Regions from separate parts of the Shewanella acanthi genome, predicted to be linked through region 1. Evidence: predicted binding sites of a transcription regulator. Region 1 holds the regulator's gene; the other holds the start of a gene.
The links. Region 1 encodes FliA, which starts transcription of late flagellar genes. Its sites were predicted from a motif close to CTAAAGNTNNNNNNNNNNNNGCCGATA; they were not measured.
Positions count from the first base shown of each region.

Region 2: K0H61_RS08600 (VC2046/SO_2500 family protein) is a predicted target of FliA. The motif match lies at 2,045-2,071, and genes of this name have one in related genera.

Region 1 covers NZ_CP080413.1:1,254,926-1,259,141, forward strand. Annotated here, with positions in the region: gene flhF (flagellar biosynthesis GTPase FlhF) at 1-884, shown strand, start outside; gene K0H61_RS05670 (MinD/ParA family protein) at 889-1,770, shown strand; gene K0H61_RS05675 (RNA polymerase sigma factor FliA) at 1,763-2,476, shown strand; gene cheY (chemotaxis response regulator CheY) at 2,524-2,907, shown strand; gene K0H61_RS05685 (protein phosphatase CheZ) at 2,921-3,658, shown strand; gene K0H61_RS05690 (chemotaxis protein CheA) at 3,674-4,216, shown strand, end outside.
Region 2 covers NZ_CP080413.1:1,957,155-1,961,370, forward strand. Annotated here, with positions in the region: gene queC (7-cyano-7-deazaguanine synthase QueC) at 1-567, opposite strand, end outside; gene queE (7-carboxy-7-deazaguanine synthase QueE) at 733-1,401, shown strand; tRNA gene K0H61_RS08585 (tRNA-Tyr) at 1,598-1,682, opposite strand; tRNA gene K0H61_RS08590 (tRNA-Tyr) at 1,772-1,856, opposite strand; tRNA gene K0H61_RS08595 (tRNA-Tyr) at 1,896-1,980, opposite strand; gene K0H61_RS08600 (VC2046/SO_2500 family protein) at 2,106-2,594, shown strand; gene K0H61_RS08605 (DUF406 family protein) at 2,772-3,059, shown strand; gene K0H61_RS08610 (sensor domain-containing phosphodiesterase) at 3,227-4,216, shown strand, end outside.

The DNA.
Region 1 (4,216 bases):
ATCTACTGACTCACCAAGTGTCATCTTTGATGTCAGAGCATAAGAAGCGAATCGACCCCGTGGGCGCAATGCTCGAATCCAAACTGTTAGAAGCCGAATTTTCCCCAGCGGTCGCGGCAAAATTAGCGGCGTTAAGTCAGCATTACACGCCTGCGGAATTGGTGCGCGCTCTGCCGCAAAGTCTTGCTAATATGCTGGATAATCAAGGTGATGATATTGTAAAACAGGGCGGTGTAGTCGCCTTAGTTGGCCCAACTGGTGTGGGTAAAACCACATCCCTTGCCAAATTAGCGGCTCGCTTTGCCGCGCACCATGGCGCGGATCAAGTTGCCTTGATCACTACCGACCATTACCGAATTGGTGCCTATGAGCAGCTGGCGACCTACGGCAAGATTATGGGGTGTCCAGTCAAACAAGCTCATGATTTAAATGAATTAGAGCAGATCCTATATCAGTTTAGAAATCGCAAGCTAGTATTGATAGATACCGCGGGTATGGGGCAGCGTGATATGCGTCTTTATCAGCAACTTGATAATTTAACTGCAAATAGCAGAATACCTATCCGGAGTTATCTGGTACTGTCAGCAACAGGGCAGCGCCGAGTGTTGCAGGATGCGGTGAATCATTTTAAGCGCATTACACTATCTGGTGTGGTACTGACTAAACTCGATGAATCGGTATCACTTGCAGGCGCATTGAGTGTATTGATCCAAAGTGGACTGCCGTTAAGTTATGTCACCGATGGGCAGCGTGTGCCTGAGGATATGAAGGTTGCCGATACCTTTATGTTAGCTGAACAAGCTTTATCGGCATTAGATGGAACCGAACAACAAGCATTACAAGACACAGCGTGGTCAGATAATTTGACCTGTGCATTTGAGTAGAGTTATGACCCTGGATCAAGCAAGTGGTTTACGTATGATGAATCAACCCTATAACGAAAAAGTGAAAGTAATCGCGGTGACGGGTGGTAAAGGTGGCGTGGGTAAAACCAGTGTATCCATCAATACTGCTGTGGCATTAGCCGAAAAGGGCAAGCGCGTGTTAGTGCTTGATGCTGACCTTGGCTTAGCAAACGTCGATGTCATGTTAGGGATCCGCGCTGAACGTAATCTCTCCCACGTATTGTCTGGCGATGCGGAATTAGACGATATTATCGTCCGTGGCCCTAAGGGGATTGGCATAGTGCCAGCAACCTCAGGTACTCAGGCGATGGTGGAGTTAAGCCCTGCGCAACATGCAGGCCTAATTCGTGCATTCAGTGAAATGCGCACCCAGTTCGACATTTTAATTGTTGATACCGCAGCGGGTATTTCCGATATGGTGCTCAGTTTTTCACGCGCCTCGCAGGACGTGCTCATCGTGGTGTGTGACGAGCCTACCTCAATTACCGACGCCTATGCACTCATTAAAATTCTCAGCCGTGAGCATGGTGTGTTCCGCTTCAAAATTGTCGCCAATATGGTCCGCAGTTTGCGCGAAGGTATGGAATTATTTGCTAAACTCAGTAAAGTGACCGACAGATTTTTAGATGTCGCACTTGAACTTGTCGCAACCATTCCATTTGATGAAAATCTGCGTAAATCTGTGCGAAAGCAGAAATTAGTCGTCGAGGCTTTTCCTAAGTCTCCAGCGGCGATTGCGTATCAGGGACTGGCAAATAAAATTATGAGCTGGCCTGTGCCGCAACAACCCGGCGGACATTTGGAATTTTTCGTTGAGCGATTAGTTCAGCGACCAAATATGCAAGAGGAAAAAACGAGTGAATAAAGCCGCTGCGTATACTTGTTTAAACAATAAATCATCTATCGTTGAACAGTATGCACCGTTGGTTAAAAGAATTGCACATCATTTGCTCGCCAGATTACCCGCCTCAGTGCAGCTCGATGATTTACTGCAAGCTGGGATGATGGGCCTCTTAGAAGCATCGTCGAAATTTGATGGCGGCAAAGGTGCAAAGTTTGAGACTTTTGCCGGCATACGTATTCGCGGGGCGATGCTGGATGAAATCCGTCGGGGTGATTGGGTACCTCGTTCTGTCCATCGTAACAATCGTCGCGTTGCCCAAGCCATCGATGAGCTCGAGCAGGTGCTCGGTCGTGATGCACGGGACACAGAAATCGCCGAAAAACTTGATATGACGCTTGCGGAGTACCATCATATTCTCAATGATGTTTCTGTAGGTAAAATCATAGGGATAGAAGATCTTGGCGTTTCTGAGGATATCTTAACCGCCGAGGATCACGTCGGCGATGGCACCTTTGAGCAATTGGCTGAGAGCCAGTTTCATACCGCGCTGGTGGAAGCAATTAAGTTATTGCCTGAAAGAGATGCGCTAGTTCTGTCGTTGTACTACGATGAAGCATTGAATTTAAAAGAAATTGGCGCCATTCTTGAGGTAAGTGAGTCCCGTGTCAGCCAGATATTAAGTCAGGCCATGTTGCGACTCAAAGGCAAGCTCAAGCACTGGACATAATATAATTATTACTTTGAGCTCAAAATGTTAGCTCACCGGAGGAAACCTTGGACAAGAATATGAAGATTCTCATCGTTGACGACTTTTCGACAATGAGACGTATCATCAAGAACTTGTTGCGAGACTTGGGCTTTAACAATACCCAAGAAGCAGACGATGGCTCAACCGCTTTGCCTATGCTGCAGAAAGGGGATTTTGATTTTGTGGTTACAGACTGGAATATGCCAGGGATGCAAGGGATTGATTTATTAAGAGCAATTCGTGCAGATGACTCCCTAAAGCATTTACCTGTGTTGATGGTAACCGCAGAGGCTAAACGTGAACAAATCATTGCCGCAGCTCAAGCTGGGGTAAATGGCTACGTGGTTAAGCCATTTACGGCAGCGACATTAAAAGAGAAGTTAGACAAGATATTCGAACGACTTGCTTAAGCAGGGATGAGCTATGAAGTCACACACATCAGGGCTCATTTCGCTTGAGCAAGCTCAGCATCTAGTTGAACTGCTAAGCGCTAAACAACAGACTCAAGCCGATGATTTCCTAAGGGAGCTTGCCGCTCCACTCCAAAGGGACCTGTTTGATGAGGTCGGTAAATTGACCCGTCAACTCCACAGCGCCTTGATGGATTTCCAAGTCGATAACCGTTTAGTCGAGCTGACTAATACTGAAATTCCAGATGCGAAGGAACGATTAAGCTATGTCATTGATATGACAGAGCAGGCAGCCAATAAAACCATGGATGCAGTGGAAGAGTGTCTGCCATTGGCGAATGCATTAACGGCTAATATTCAGCAAGTGATGCCGTCGTGGGAAAAATTGATGCGCCGCGAAATCGCGCTCAGTGACTTTAAAGTACTTTGCCACGATGTGCAGCATTTGATGTCCCGTAGTGAGTTGGATTCCAATCGGTTGCGCGAATTACTGAACCAAATTCTGATGGCGCAGGATTTTCAGGATCTCACTGGGCAGATGATCCGCCGCGTAATCGATCTCGTCATGGAAGTTGAAAACAATCTGGTCTCTATGCTGACGGTATTTGGTGATCAACCGATAAATGATAGTCCTGTCAGGCAGAAAAATAATATTGAAGCCGAAGGGCCGATATTGAATGCAGAACTTCGTCAAGATGTGGTCACAGGCCAAGACGAAGTGGATGATTTGTTATCGAGTTTGGGTTTCTAACTGGGAGTCAAGTTGATGGCTTTTGATGTGGATGAAGAGATACTCCAGGACTTTTTGATTGAAGCGGGTGAGATTTTAGAACTGCTTCAGGAGCAGTTAGTTGCCCTTGAAAATAATCCTGACGACACCGACTTACTGAATGCGATTTTCAGAGGCTTTCATACGGTTAAAGGCGGCGCAGGTTTTTTAAGTCTGACGCCCATGGTGGATGTCTGCCATGAGGCAGAAAACACCTTCGATCTTCTTCGTACCGGTAAGCGCAGTGTCAGTGCCGAATTGATGGATATCATTCTGCAGGCTGTCGATGCCATCAATACGATGTTCGCCCAGACCCAACAGGGTGAGCAGCAGGACCCCGCCGATCCAAGTCTGCTTGCTCGCTTAAAATTGTTAAGTTCGGGTGAGCCGTTGCCCTCTGAACTCGGTCAAGCCGCCGTTGTTGACATAGAACCCGTGGTTGAACATCAGCCAGAGCCCATTATCGAAGCTGTGGTCGAAGCTGAAGCTGATGACAAAATGCCCGTGGAGTCTAGCGCGACCGATGAGGCGAGTATTGAC
Region 2 (4,216 bases), 700 kb from region 1:
TAAATCGAGCTGTTGATATTTATCCGCCAGCGCCCAGGTTTGGGCTTTGTTTAGCCACATCAGCGGGGTGATAATGTCAAGCTTTCTGTCCATGCCTTGCACTAACGCAGATTGCATCGCTTTGACAAAATCATTGCGGCAATCAGGATAACCCGAAAAGTCGGTTTCACATACGCCTGTAATCACCGCATCTGCACCTAATTGATAGGCATAAATACCAGCCAAGGTTAAAAATAGAATGTTACGTCCAGGAACGAAGGTATTGGGCAGACCGTTCTCCATTAGCTCGTGGGAGACTGGAATAGCATCACGGGTCAATGCAGAAATAGCCAGCTCATTGAGTAAACTCACGTCCATCACTTTATGACTGGTGATTTTGAGGCGCTTAGCGAGGGCTTTTGCAACGTCAATTTCTTCTCGGTGCCGCTGGCCATAATCAAAGGTTATCCCATGGACTTCATCGAATTGGGTGAGCGCTTGAATCAGGCAGGTGGTTGAATCCTGTCCACCACTGAATACCACGACGGCTTTTGTTACCGCGGCTTTTGAAACTGACGATTGAGACATAGTATTTCGCTTAAATTTTTACATAAAAATAAGTACTAAGTTTAACTCAGGCACCTAAGCTTGAAAACTCTTAGCACGAGTGCGACATCGGCATTGGGGTGTAAATACTTGCAGCAGGCACTAAAATCCTCTATAAATGCCGCCCCATCGAATTGGAACGTCAGCATGAATTACCCAGTCAACGAAGTCTTTGAAACGATTCAAGGTGAAGGTGTCTTTACCGGAGTCCCCGCCATTTTCCTGCGCCTGCAGGGATGTCCAGTGGGTTGTGCCTGGTGTGATACTAAACAGACTTGGGAGTTGCTTGCCGAAAATAACGTAGCGCCGGAGGATGTGATTGCGCTAGACGGTTCAATTGGACGTTGGGCCAACCATACTCCATTGAGTTTGATCGCCGCATTTAACGCGAAGGGCTTTAACGCAAAACATATCGTTATTACCGGCGGTGAACCCTGCATGTACGATTTGAGCGAGTTAACCGACACTTTCCACCGTGAGGGTTATCAAACTCAAATCGAGACCAGTGGTACCTTTGAGGTGAAATGTGCCAAGGAAACTTGGGTAACGGTTTCACCGAAAGTGAATATGAAGGGCGGTTATCGGGTGTTAAGTCAAGCACTTAACCGTGCGAATGAAATTAAGCATCCGATTGCAACAGAGAATCATATCGCTGAGCTCGATGAGTTATTAAAAGACATCGATGTTTCAGCAAAAACCATTTGCCTGCAACCGATTAGTCAAAAGGCGAGGGCGACCGAGCTTGCCATGAAAGTCTGTATTGAGCGTAACTGGCGTTTATCGATTCAGACCCACAAATATCTTAATATCGATTAATTGATTGAGCCCCAGGACGATTTAATATCTGATACAGCAATAGCGCTCCGAAAGGGGCGTTTTTTATGTTTAGGCGCAATGGGTTAACAGAATGTAAACAACATCGAATTGTTAATTAGCTTATCGATTAAAATAAGATAAAAACTTATTAAATAGAGGGTCTTAACAGGTGGGATTCAAAAAAGTAAGAGAAAAGTGGTGGAGGGAGAAGGATTCGAACCTTCGAAGGCGGAGCCGTCAGATTTACAGTCTGATCCCTTTGGCCACTCGGGAACCCCTCCACATATTGTCTCGGCATTAGATGCCCTTAAATCTTGGCCGGATTTAAGTGTAACGCTGTAGCAATCAACTCAATAACATAAGATAAAAGTGGTGGAGGGAGAAGGATTCGAACCTTCGAAGGCGGAGCCGTCAGATTTACAGTCTGATCCCTTTGGCCACTCGGGAACCCCTCCACGAGTATCTTTTATTACTTAATTTTCTTGCAGTGCAAATGGTGGAGGGAGAAGGATTCGAACCTTCGAAGGCGGAGCCGTCAGATTTACAGTCTGATCCCTTTGGCCACTCGGGAACCCCTCCTCAATTGCGGACGCCATAGTAGTCAGATTCCCCCAGCATGTAAAGTCTAAATAATAAAATTTTCCTAAAGTTATGGTTCAACTGGTCGATTAACTAACAACGAATTGTTTTTATGTTGTTTTTTTATGCAAATCGATGTTCCTTTAATCAATGAAGTGCAAATTGGCCCACGCCTTAATGCTGCAATTGAGCATAACAGGCGGGGGGAATTCGCGTTGTTGCTGTCGCTTTTATCGGCAGACGCGCGCGATATGGCGCAATTTCAGTTTCAGAAGGAGCTCAGTACGGATGAAAAATTACAAAAGCAATTCGATTTACCCCCAAAACAATGTCTGATTGCCGATTTATCCGCTAAAGATATCGTGGTGGATAATAGCGCTGTCTTTAGTGAACAGGGCAAAACGGCATTTCAATTGCAACAAGCACTGCGCCCCGAAGCGTTGGTTATCCGCGGTAATGAATCCATGGCCATGACTGAAGCGCTCAGTAATTGCGATTTAACCACTCGGCTGCGTCAACGTGGTCAGTTGCAAAGTCCAGCAATGCAACCTATGCATTTTGCTGAGCAACTTGCCATACAGCGTCATCTAGTGTCGGTACTTGCTACAGCCTAAGTCAAACCGCTTGTTAGCTATAAATAAGCAGAATTAAGCCAGAGTCGTGATCCTGAGTTAAGTCCCAGGTTAACGCATTACCTATAATGAGTTGTACTGAATGGCAAAGCGTTAAAGCTAGTCGCGGATAAGCTTTCCTGCACGGTGAGCAAAAATGTGAAAGAAGAGGACATGAATATGAATGGGGTTATTAAAGAACAGTCACTGTTGGTCAACGATACCTGTACCGATTGTGGAAGTTTCGTCGATATTGGTGCGGTTATCGATGAGCAGGATACCATGCTCGAATTACAGTTTTACGGTGAGTCTGCTGCAACAGATGCCAATCGGATAGTTGAACTGGCTACGACTCGGTTTCCCAATACCCAGTCGCAAACTGAAACGGTAAACCAAAATGTGCAGGTTAAACTGACCTTTGAGGTTAGTGTTGAGAAAATGATTTTTCAGCTCGAGAATGGACTGTAACATTTTGTTAACTAGCTAATTTTCATAATTTATTTTCAACATTACCCCGTAATTGGGCTAGTGTATTCTGCATTAACATCGGATAATAATAACAATTCTTATCCCATTAATTTAGCTTGGGATTTAGGTGGTGTACTGTTCACCGCAGGCCGTTTTTAGGAATTTAAGTGAAGCGACTTCAATATCAACAGATTTTAGCGTTAGTGGTGAATTCGAGTGCCAAACAACGGGGTGATGTTGTCGAGACAGCAGAGCTTGTAACGCAGCTGCTAACAGAGCAACTCGATGGCGTAACGGCAACTGTCTGGCTATTTTGCCATCAAACCGACAGCCAAACCGCCGTTGCCAGCTGTGGTCCGCTACAATCTCGGGTATTACAACGGCCCGCTTCATTGCAATCGTTACCTCATTATCTTAATGAACTTAAAACCCACCGCCATATTGATGCCTGTAATAGTCAAATTGATCCGCGGTTATTCGAGCTTAGTGGCAACTATTTCGCTCCTTCAAAAGTGCTTTCAAGCTTAGATGTGGCCATTCGCATTAATGGTCAATTAGAGGGAGTGATTTGTATTGAACGCAGTGAATTGACCGAGCAATGGGGCGAGAGTGAAATGTATCTCGTCACCGAAATGGCCGGACAATTGGCGTTAACGCTTGCGACCAAAAACCATTATCAGGATGAGGAACGATTAAGTCTGTTTCGTTGTGCCACAGAGCAGTCCCGTCAATTAAGCATGTTCATCAATTTACAGACCCAGACGGTAGAGTATGTGAATCAGGCCTTTGAACAGATCACGGGTAGAAATCGCGTTGATTGTATTGGCGTACCTATGCGTGAATTAGCCTTTTTCAGTCAGCAGAATGCATTAGCAGAATTAACCTTAACCGATATCGAGCGAGGACAACAGGTTAAGGGGGAGACGCAGTTAAGCCGTGCTGATGGAACACAATACTGGCTTAAATATACCGTAAGTCAGTTTACGACTAATTTGGGGAATCAATATGCGCTGGTCACCGCGCAGGAAAACAGTGGCGAGCACCACTATAAAGCCCACTTGGAACGTTTAGCGTGGCATTGTAGTTTGACCGGACTTAACAACCGCAGTCATTTCAATTTAGCGCTGGAAGGCTGCACTAAAGGCTTATTGTTTCTT